One region of the Rhodococcus sp. GB-02 genome, then DNA from elsewhere that is predicted to be linked to it. Evidence: riboswitches for the same ligand, from Rfam matches in the RefSeq annotation. Region 1 holds a riboswitch; the other holds the start of a gene.
What was found. Region 1 has a riboswitch for cobalamin ahead of metE (5-methyltetrahydropteroyltriglutamate--homocysteine S-methyltransferase). Riboswitches for the same ligand answer to the same signal wherever they lie in the genome.
Positions count from the first base shown of each region.

Region 2: linked by a shared signal. The riboswitch ahead of ACSW29_RS07290 (ABC transporter substrate-binding protein) and the one ahead of metE (5-methyltetrahydropteroyltriglutamate--homocysteine S-methyltransferase) in region 1 are both predicted to bind cobalamin.

Region 1 covers NZ_JBPUKE010000002.1:660,694-666,243, forward strand. The annotation lists gene ACSW29_RS16230 (ABC transporter permease) at 1-131, shown strand, start outside; gene ACSW29_RS16235 (sensor histidine kinase) at 132-1,256, shown strand; gene ACSW29_RS16240 (response regulator transcription factor) at 1,253-1,882, shown strand; gene ACSW29_RS16245 (helix-turn-helix domain-containing protein) at 2,103-2,540, shown strand; cobalamin riboswitch at 2,638-2,846, shown strand; gene metE (5-methyltetrahydropteroyltriglutamate--homocysteine S-methyltransferase) at 3,006-5,270, shown strand; gene ACSW29_RS16255 (ABC transporter substrate-binding protein) at 5,329-5,550, opposite strand, start outside.
Region 2 covers NZ_JBPUKE010000001.1:1,533,888-1,539,437, reverse strand. The annotation lists gene ACSW29_RS07295 (hypothetical protein) at 714-848, opposite strand; cobalamin riboswitch at 1,187-1,367, shown strand; gene ACSW29_RS07290 (ABC transporter substrate-binding protein) at 1,426-2,421, shown strand; gene ACSW29_RS07285 (class I SAM-dependent methyltransferase) at 2,422-3,174, shown strand; gene ACSW29_RS07280 (FecCD family ABC transporter permease) at 3,171-4,211, shown strand; gene ACSW29_RS07275 (ABC transporter ATP-binding protein) at 4,208-4,981, shown strand; gene ACSW29_RS07270 (hypothetical protein) at 5,007-5,550, shown strand, end outside.

The DNA of each region.
Region 1 (5,550 bases):
ACGCCCTCGCCCACGCACCGTTGACGGGCAATAGCATTCACTGGACCTGGATCGTCAATATCCTGGTGTGGTTCGCCATCTTCGCCGGCGGAGCGATCTGTCGGTTCCAACGAGATACGGAGCGTGTGTAGTTGTCGCAAACGACTGACCGAGAAGATTCCGTCGCGCTCCCGCGGCGGAATCGTTTCGGCGTTCTCTTCGCGGCGGTCTGGATGGTATTTCTCGGCGGGCCGCTGATCGAGGGATGGAATCTGCGCGACGAACTGCGCGGCTGGACAGGGATTCTCGCGACGATCACCTTCAGTGCGCTCTACCTCTACACGTTCGCCACAACTCAGCAGCGGCGCCGAATGACCATGACTCGGCCGAAAATTCGCGAAGCTGCACTGGCTCTGGCCGCTCTGACCGCGTTGGCCGCCGTGATGATCGTCAGCGTCGGGCCGACGGGTTTGGCAGCCGCACCGTATCTCGCGGTGACAGCGGTGACGCTGCTGCCGACCGTCGCGGGCGGCATTCTCGCCTTGGTGTTTGCAGCCTCCGTGGAGATAGTCAGCCTCTCATCCGGGTGGGGTAATTACTCCGGGCTCTCACTCGGAGTCTGCGCGGCCGCATTCGCGACCTGGGGAATCATGTCCCTGATCAGCCGCAACTTCGCCATGCTCCATGAACGCGAAGAGCAAGAGCAGCGAGCAATCATGGAGGAGCGAACGAGGATGGCGCGCGATCTGCACGACATACTTGGGCACTCGCTGACCGTCATCACGATCAAAGCCGAACTGGCCAACCGCCTACTGGACGTCGACATAGAACGTGCACGCAGCGAACTCGACGATCTCGAAAGACTCTCTCGAGACGCGCTTGCGGACGTGCGCTCGGCCGTCGAAGGATTTCGTGGAATTTCACTTCCCGTCGAGATAGCCCGTGCGCGAGAGGCATTGCGTGCGGCAGGTATCGAAGACGAGGTGCCGAGCAGTACCGACATGGTCCCCACTCGCCTCCGAGAACTCTTCGCATGGACGATCCGTGAGGGCGTCACCAACGTGGTTCGGCACAGCGGGGCAACACACTGTCGGATCACGGTCGACGAAAGAAGCGCATCTGTCGTCGACGACGGACGAGGGGCCGGGTCGACGTCTTCCGGCAACGGTCTGATCGGATTGCGTGAGCGGGCCGGCGCGTCGGGCGCACGAGTGGTCATCACTCATCCCGAACCACAAGGGTTTGCACTTCAGGTCGTCGAACAGGAGAAAGTGTGAGCAACCAGGGCGATCGAGCAACCATACGGCTGCTCTTGGCGGACGACCAGGCGCTCGTGCGAGGAGCTTTGGCCGCGCTACTCGATCTGGAATCCGACCTGTCCGTGGTGGCCGAGGTCGGACGCGGTGACGAGGTGGTGGCCGCCGTACTCGAGCACCGCCCGGACGTCGCGCTTCTCGACGTCGAGATGCCCGGCATGGACGGTATCGCCGCGACAGCGGCCCTTCGCGAAGCAGCACCCGAGACCCGGGTTCTGATCGTCACCACGTTCGGGCGCCCAGGCTTTCTCCGTAAAGCCCTGCACGCGGGGGCCGGCGGGTTCGTCGTCAAGGACACACCCGCCAGGCAGCTTGCCGACGCGGTCAGGCGTGTTCATGCCGGACTGCGCGTCGTCGATCCCACCCTTGCGGCTGACAGCCTCGTCAGCGGCGAATCGCCCCTGACGGAGCGTGAGACCCAAGTACTGCGCGCTGCTCACGACGGCGCACCCGTGGCGGCCATCGCAGGGGCGCTGTTCTTGTCCGCAGGGACAGTTCGAAATCACCTGTCGTCCGCAATGGGTAAGACGGGTGCCACGACCCGCGCCGAAGCCGTGAGAATCGCCGAGTCGAACGGCTGGCTCTGATCCGCGTATGCCGGAATCCGCTTCGCCGGCAAATAGTCCGCCGTTCGATTCTTGATGACGATTTGTCCAGATCACTCAAAGTAGGGACCTTCTACCCTAGGGATTTTCCCTGCAACGACTCCCTTCGTGAGAATCCAAAACAGCTAATCGTTCGATAACTGGCTATGATTCAGTTAATTGAATCGACGGAACCTGCGCGTAACGAGGGAAGGGATGTCTCATGTCGAACCAGTTCAACGATCGCTTGAACTCGCTGTTCGAGACTGCCGACTTTCACGTCACCAACGCGATGGTCGTTCGCGGCATGACCGAGTTCGGTTGCCGCATCTCGACGCCGTACCTGTCGCAACTACGCACCGGCGTCCGAACCAACCCGTCACCCGAAGTGGTCGCTGCCCTCGCACACTTCTTCAACGTCCATCCGGACTACTTCTACGCCCCGTCCGACCACACTCCACCGACCATTTCCGGTGGCGAAGCAGACCTCTCACTTCTCGAACAGTTGCATAACGTGCGCCTGCGAAACCTCACTGCTCGGGTCGTCGACCTCTCACCGTCTTCGCAGGATCTGCTTGTCGAAATGGCGGAGAATCTACGTTCCTCCGAGAATCTTCCGCGCGTACCACCGGACTCGAATTCCTACATGTCACGCGCGTAGCGCCCTTCGCCGACTCTCCTTGACTGCGCAGGGAGGGTTGGCCTTATGCTGATCGATGCAGCTGGTTCGCCCGGCACGGTCATGAGGAGCCCCGAAGACCGTTCCCGGCGTCGAAGCCCCGTCAGCGCAAGCTGACGGAGTGAGAGGGAACCCGGTGAAAATCCGGGACTGTCCCGCAGCGGTAAGCAGGAACGACCGCCGTTTATGTGCACTGGGCATCCGCCTGGGAAGCGACGGCCAGTAGGTTCGATCCAACTCGATCGAGTGCCCGCGAGTCCGAAGACCTGCCGACTGTGTCGGGCACGCCGTGCCCGACGGTCCACCGCCTCGTGGAATGGGCGTGTAGATCTCCATCGGACCTCGTGTGTGGTTCGGGCAGTGCTGCCCGCCGAAGCTCGGGGTCTCGTGAGGTATACCCGTCTGCCGGCAGTGGCCATCAGTGCATTGGCAATCTGGAGAAACTCCGTGACAACGACATTCACTTCGACCGTGCTGGGCTCACCGCGCATCGGTCCTCATCGAGAACTCAAGCGGGCAACCGAAAGCTACTGGGCGGGGCGCATCGGCGCCGACGCCTTGCAGAGCGTCGCCCGTGACCTCCGTCGGCAGGGCTTGGCCGACCTCCGTGACCTGGGCCTCGACTCGATCCCGGTCAACACCTTCTCCTTCTACGATCAAATGCTCGACACCGCAGTTCTTCTCGGAGCACTTCCCGATCGCGTCGCATCGGTCGCCGATCCGTTGGACCGCTACTTTGCAGCTGCCCGTGGGACGGACACCATCGCGCCGCTCGAAATGACGAAGTGGTTCGACACCAATTACCACTACCTGGTGCCGGAGGTCTCGCCGTCCACCACGTTCGCACTCGACCCGTCCAAAGTCTTGTCCGAACTCGCAGAAGCACTTTCCGACGGCATTGCTGCCCGCCCGGTCGTCATCGGACCGGTCACCTTCCTGTTGCTTTCGAAGTCTGTCGGCACTGACGAGCCTCTGCTCTCGCGGCTCGACGAACTGCTCCCCCTCTACGCGGATCTACTCGGTCGGCTCGCGAAGGCCGGCGCGGAGTGGGTTCAGCTCGACGAACCGGCTCTCGTAGGTGATCGCACCGACGAGGAAATCGAAGCGGCACGCGCTGCGTACGAACAGCTTTCGGCACTGACCGAGCGGCCGTCGATCCTGTTGGCGTCATACTTCGGCTCGCTGCGTGACGCGCTGCCCGCACTCGCGTCCACCGGTGTCGAAGGATTTGCCGTCGATCTGGTGGCCGGTCAGGACTCGATCGGCTCCGTCCCCGAACTCGCCCGCAAACTGGTCGTCGCCGGAGTGGTCGACGGACGAAACATCTGGCGGTCGGATCTGGATTCGGCACTGAGCACGTTGGGTGCTCTGTTGGGCAGCGTGGATACTCTTGCCGTCTCCACATCGTGCTCCCTGCTGCACGTTCCGTACACTCTCGACGCAGAAGCCGATGTCGACAAGGCCCTGCGCTCGTGGCTCGCGTTCGGCACCGAGAAGGTCAAGGAAGTAGTAACTCTCGCAACCGCTCTCACACAGGGCCGAGAGTCGGTGGAGGACGAGTTCGCTCTGGCACGAGCGGCCGCGTCGACCCGCAAGGACGATCGCAGACTCAATGATGCGAGTGTTCGAGGCCGTCTGGACGCGGTGCTGAACTCGGCGACCGGTCGCGCGCCCGCCGCCGAACGTCGCGCTGCCCAGGACGAGTTGCTTTCTCTGCCGCCGCTGCCCACGACGACCATCGGTTCATACCCGCAAACCTCGAAGATCCGCATCGCTCGCGCAGCACTGCGCAAGGGCGAGATCGACGAAGCCGAGTACGTCAACCGTATGCGCGCCGAAATTGCCGAAGTTGTTGCGCTCCAGGAAAAGCTGGACCTGGACGTGCTTGTTCACGGTGAGCCGGAACGCAACGACATGGTCCAGTACTTCGCGGAGCAGTTGGACGGATTCTTCGCCACCGCCAACGGTTGGGTCCAGTCGTACGGCACCCGCTGCGTGCGTCCGCCGATTCTGTACGGCGACGTCTCGCGCCCGAAGCAGATGACCGTCGACTGGATCACGTACGCACAGTCGCTGACAGACAAGCCTGTCAAGGGCATGCTCACCGGGCCCGTCACCATTCTGGCCTGGTCGTTCGTCCGTGACGACCAACCCCTCGCCGACTCGGCAAATCAAGTCGCACTGGCCATTCGAGACGAGACCGTCGACCTGCAGGCCGCCGGAATCGGAATCATCCAGGTCGACGAACCGGCTCTGCGAGAACTACTCCCGCTGCGTGCCGAGGAACAGCGCGCCTACCTGGACTGGTCGGTCGGCGCCTTCCGATTGGCCACCTCGGGCGTCGCGGATTCCACCGCGATCCACACGCACCTGTGCTACTCCGAGTTCGGAGCGGTGATCGGCGCCATCGCCGGCCTCGACGCGGACGTCACGTCCATCGAGGCTGCCCGCTCACACATGGAGGTCCTCGACGATCTCAGTTCAGTCGGGTTCGACCTCGGCGTCGGCCCGGGTGTCTACGATATCCACTCGCCGCGTGTGCCGAGCGTCGACGAGATTGCCGAATCACTGCGAGAGGCACTCAAAGCTGTTCCGGTCGAGCGGTTGTGGGTCAACCCGGACTGCGGTTTGAAGACCCGCGGCCCGATCGAGGTCGAGGCATCGCTGCGCAACCTCGTCGAAGCCGCGAAGTTGGTACGAGCGGAGCTTTAGGGGCGAAGCCCCTGTGCGCCTTTTTGGTAGTGGGCACTACCAAAAAGGCGCACGGGGGTCAGCTCAACCACGTATTGCCGAAGAGCAGAATCCCGTCCGCACTCGGGGTCACTCCGTGGACGTTCTCGCGCCACGGGATGAAGACCTTTCCGGAGTTGACCACGGCCATCGGCGCCGTCGCGTTGACCACTGTCTGAATATCGTCGATGACGACTCGCCGCTCATCCTCGCCCGACGCTGTTTGCAGCTTGCCGAGCAGCTCGTCCATCCGAGCGTTCTT
Region 2 (5,550 bases), on a different contig from region 1:
CGCCGACACTCACAACTCACCCGCGAGAAACTTCAGGTACGGGAAATGCGCAGCACTGCAACAGGTGCGGCACTGCGAAATCTCAGCGAGGCAATGCCCGCCGAAGTGGCGAATGTCAGACGGATCCGGCCGGTGCGGCCAAGGCTCTTTCGATCCAGACGAGACCAGAGGGGCGGCGGTCGATCGCCTTACACCCCCGTCGGAATGTCGCTACGCCGAATCGGGCCGTGCGCAGTGCACGGCCGGAAGCGAGAGAAGAGCGGCGTATGGACATCACAAGCACGGTAGCAGCGCGAGCACAGGTCGCTCAAACGCATTGTTCGCGGAGCGTGTCCTTTCAGGTAAGCAGATGTCGCTTCCGGACAACTGAACCTACTTAGGCAACACTAACCTGATCGTCACCTCAACAATCCGATCCAGGAGCACAACTGATGACATGTGCACCGGACGTCGGCGGCACTACACCAACCAAGATGCCAACCAAGATGCCAACTGCGGTGCTACGCAGCGCCGACCACAATCGCGGACTCAACGACGTTCTCGCGACCGTCGAGGCAATGGAGCGACCGAGCGACCATCTACTGAGGATCACCGCTCGCTTGAGCGAGCCGACCAACGACCCAATCTGGTCACGCCCGAATGTGGCGGTACGCATGAATCTCGGGCCGGACTTCGACGACGCTTCGCGCGTGTACACGGTGAGTTCCTACGATTCAGCGAGCGGATCGATCGTCATCGACGCGGTCCTGCACGGACAGAAGCGCCAGACCGGGGAGCGTGGGCAGTTCGGTGCAGGCGACCTCGTCATCTGTTGTGACCCAGCCGATTCCGACGACGTCGACAGGCAACTGCTCGATGATCGATTGCAACGCGGGTATTGCGGTGTCGTCCAGAAAAAGAGAGCGAGCTCGCCGATCCCGAGAGCTACGTAGTGTCGGGCGCCGGTGAGCGCAGTGAGATGCGCGCAATCCGGAAGCACTTCGGTCGACCGTCGGGCTCGACAAAAACGACGTCGCAATATTCGGCTACCGGAAGCAGGGCGTCAGCAACACCGAGATCGACCTCCGTCGGCGCGAGAACTACGAGCGCATCCTCGCCGACGGCGGAACCCTGACCGACATCGACGACCTGGCCATCGAGCTCTGATCGCGTACACCGGCCGACCTGACCGGCCGTGCACTGCGGTGATAAGTTCCTCTGTGCCAGCAGACCCCCACACAGGGGGTCAGGGAATCCGGTGTGAATCCGGAACTGACGCGCAGCGGTGAGGGTGACCGCCCGGGCTTACGCCACTGGATGAGAATCTGGGAAGGCGCTCGGGTGGGGCGATCTCGAGTCCGAATACCGGCTGGCAGCAGGGGTCAACAGACGCCTGTTCACACGGTAACGGGCTCCGCGAACGAGCCCCTGCGAGAACGAGATTCCATGCGTCTGTCCAGACTTCGCCTACCCGCCGCTGCCGTTGCAGCCCTGTTGGGCGCATCGTTGGTTGCCTGTTCCTCCGACGACAGTTCTGCCGAACAATCCAGCGCCTCAGTCCAGAACTGTGGCCGCGACGTCACGGTGGAGCGACCGATCGAACGGGCGATCGCGGTAAATCAGCCTGCGGCCGAAATGCTGTTCGCGCTGGGAGTGCAGGACCGGATGGCCGGCTACGCCATGAGCGATGACGACGTCCTCCCCGAACTGCGCGAGGCGCGTGGTCAGGTGAAGGCCTTCGACACCGAGTTCCCTTCATTCGAGAGTGTCCTCGAACGCGAACCGGACATGGTCTACACGACCTTCAACTACACGTTCACCTCGGAAGGCATCGCCGACCGGACCAAGTTCACCGACCTCGGGGTCGCGACGTATCAGTCGCCCAGTGAGTGCACCGGTCAGGATGCCGAGCAGAGCAAGGCCCTCACGCTCGACGACCTCTACTCCGAAATCGGCGACGTGGCAACACTGTTCGATGTCAAAGACAAAGGTTCCGAGCTGACCGAGAGCCTGAAGGATCGCGCGGCCACCGCCACGGCGTCACTGGGAGCCGAAAACGTGACGCTGGCGTGGTGGTACGCCGCCACGAAGACTCCGTACTTCGCCGGATGCTGCGGCGCACCGGGAATCATGACCGATGCGGTGGGTGCGAAAAACGCCTTCGACGACAACAAACAGTACTGGCCCGAAATCGGTTGGGAGAGTGTGCTCGATCGAGACCCGACCGTGCTGGTGCTCGCTGATCTCGACCGCGGCGGAGACGGTGACAGTGCCGCAGACAAGATCGCGTTCCTCGAATCGGACCCGGTCGCCAGCAAGCTCACCGCAGTGAAGAACAAGCGTTACATCATCCTCGAAGGCACGACGATGGATCCCTCGATCCGCAATGTCGGTGGCATCGAACAGCTCTCCGACGGGCTGCGCCAGTTGGGTGTGGTCTAGATGTCCGCGGAGATCAGAGAACTGGTGCGTCAGTGGGACGACCAGCAAGCGGCATACATCGCGGATCGCGAGAAGCGCTTCGACGTGATTCTCGACGTTCTCGAATTGCAGTACGCGCAGACACCCTTCACGGTCGTCGACCTCGCCTGCGGGCCGGGTTCACTGAGCGCCCGGATCCTCGAGAAGTTCGAGCACGCCGGCGTTGTAGGGATCGATTACGACCCGATGCTGCTGGAAGTCACCCGTCAGTCGTCGACTCGTTTCGGTGGCCGACTGCAGCTGATCGACGCAGACCTGGCGGGAGCCGATTGGCCGACTGCAGTGACTGCGCCGGTTCAGGCGATCGTGTCGACGACCGCACTGCACTGGTTGCAACCGCAGCAGCTCGTCGAGGTGTACCGGCAGTGCCGCGAACTGCTGAGCCCAGACGGTGTCCTGCTCAACGGTGATCACTTTCGCTTCGACGGCCGCTCCCCCGTCATAAGGCGATGGGCGAAGGCTCACGACGAGCAGACACAACGCTCCGCTTTTGCGGCCGGTGCTCCCGAGTGGGACAGCTGGTGGGACGGGTTGCGGGCCACTCCCGGCATCGGGGCACTGACCGACGAGCGTGAGCGCAGATTCGCCGGACGTGACGCCGCCGCGCCCACCGCCGTCGACTTCCAGTTGGCGGCGCTCGCGCAGGCAGGTTTTCGGGAGTCGGGAACGGTCTGGCAACTGTTCGACGACTACGTGGTCTACGGCGTGAGATGACGACAAGAGTTCGGCTGCGTGACATCCCGAAATCCGTCACCCTGCTGTGGGTGATCGGTGTTGTCACGCTGGCCGGTTCGGCCGCCGTGGCGATCACGTTGGGGCCGGCCGGTCTGTCGGTCGGCGAGGTGGCCTCGATCGTCGTCGGCCATCTCGGCGGTACCGCGGCGGACGTCACCCCTATCCGCGACGGCATCGTGTGGGATCTCCGTCTGCCGCGTACTCTGCTCGCCGCGCTCTGCGGTGCGGGCCTCGGATTGTGCGGAGCGATCATGCAGTCGCTGCTTCGCAATCCGCTGGCCGATCCGTTTGTCCTCGGTATCTCGTCCGGGGCCTCGACCGGTGCCGTTCTGATCGTGATCCTCGGAGTGGGGTCAGGGGTGGTCGGGTTGTCGAGCGGCGCCTTCATCGGCGCGGTGATCTCCTTCGCTCTGGTGCTGCTGCTCGCCCATGCGGCCGGCGGCACGCCGGATCGGGTGATCCTGGCCGGTGTCGCCGCGACCCAACTGTTCTCCGCGCTCACCTCGTTCATCGTCATCACCTCGGCCGATCCAGAGCAGACCCGCGGTGTGATGTTCTGGCTCCTGGGCTCACTCGGCGGCGCCGATTGGCTCGATGTCGCGCTCTGCGCGGCGGTGGTGGCAGTCGGCCTCGTGGTCTGTCTAACTCACTCCCGTGCACTCGACGCCTTTGCCTTCGGTGAAGACGCGGCGTCGTCGCTGGGAGTGAACGTGTGGCGGGTACGGCTGACCTTGTTGCTGGCAACAGCTTTGATGACCGCGGTGATCGTGAGCGTCGCAGGCGCCATCGGCTTCGTGGGCCTCGTCCTCCCGCACGCGGCGCGGGCTCTCGTCGGTCCGAGTCACCGGCGACTGCTGCCCGCGTCCGCACTGATCGGCTCGATCTTCCTCGTCTGGGTCGACGCTGTGGCACGCACAGCCATTGCGCCGCAAGAACTCCCGGCCGGTGTGGTGACCGCGCTGGTCGGTGTGCCCGCGTTTGCCGTCATCCTCTGGAGACGGAAGGCCAGGCCATGACACTCGAAGCAACCGGTATCAGCTGGCGCGTCGGCGGGGCACTCATCGTCGATGACCTCGATGTCTCCCCCACCACCGGCAGTACGGTGGGACTTCTCGGCCCCAACGGCTCGGGAAAGTCGACGCTGCTGAAACTTCTTGCCGGGCAGAATCGTCCGACAGCCGGCGAAGTGACCCTGGACCAGACTCCGTTGTCCGACTGGAAACGCCGCGACGTCGCGCGCCGGATCGCCACCGTCGACCAGCACAGCAACACCGAGATCGATCTGACTGTTGCCGAGGTCGTCGAACTCGGACGCACACCGCACCGCGGACTGTGGGGCGGGCAATCCGATTCCGATCGCGACGCCGTCCGCGCAGCGATCGAACACACCGGCCTCGCCGGAATGCTGGACCGGTCGTGGCACACCTTGTCCGGAGGGGAGCGACAGCGCGTCCAGATCGCGCGCGCCCTCGCCCAGGAACCCCACGAGCTGCTACTCGACGAACCGACCAATCACCTGGACATCAACCACCAACTCGAACTGCTCGCGCTCGTACGACGCCTGCCCACCACCACGATCATGGCATTGCACGATCTGAATCTGGCCGCCATGTTCTGCGATTCGATAGTGATGCTGAACCGGGGATCCATCGTTGCCCACGGGAGCCCGACCGAGGTCCTCACCGCCGACCTGATAGCCGAGGTCTACCAGGTCGACGCCGAGGTCCGCCTGGATGGTCCCGGGGGCGTACCCACCGTGCGATACCTTCCGCCTTGCCACGTGTAACCGTTCCGAGTGCCAATATGGATACGTGACCCTCGATGATGTCGCCGACGAGTTATACGGCCTCGAACCCGGCGAGTTCGTCGAGGCGCGTACACATCATGTGAGGACTGCCCGTGAGGACAACAACCGCACACTGGCTGCGGAGATCGGAAAACTTCGGAAGCCGACCACCGTGGGCTGGTTGGTCAATCTCATATCGCGCGATCTACCGCAAGATCTGGATGCACTTCTGGCGCTCGGCGAATCGCTACGCGATGCCCAGCGCCATCTGTCTGGCCCGGACCTGCGCCGACTGACGACACAGAGGCAGCAGGTGGTGCGGAGTCTCGCCCACAAATCCGGTGAGATCGCGGCTTCGCGTGGAAAGAGTGTGGGTGAGGATGCGTTACGTGATGTCGCGCAGACCCTCAATGCCGCCCTGGCCGACAAGGAGACTGCCGCGCAGGTCCGACTGGGACGAGTTGTGACCGCTGCGAGTTACAGCGGTTTCGGACCCGCCGGGCTCGCAGTGGTGAAAGAGAAATCACCGCAGCAGGCCCCGGTTGAAGAGCCGCAGACTCCGAAGTCGA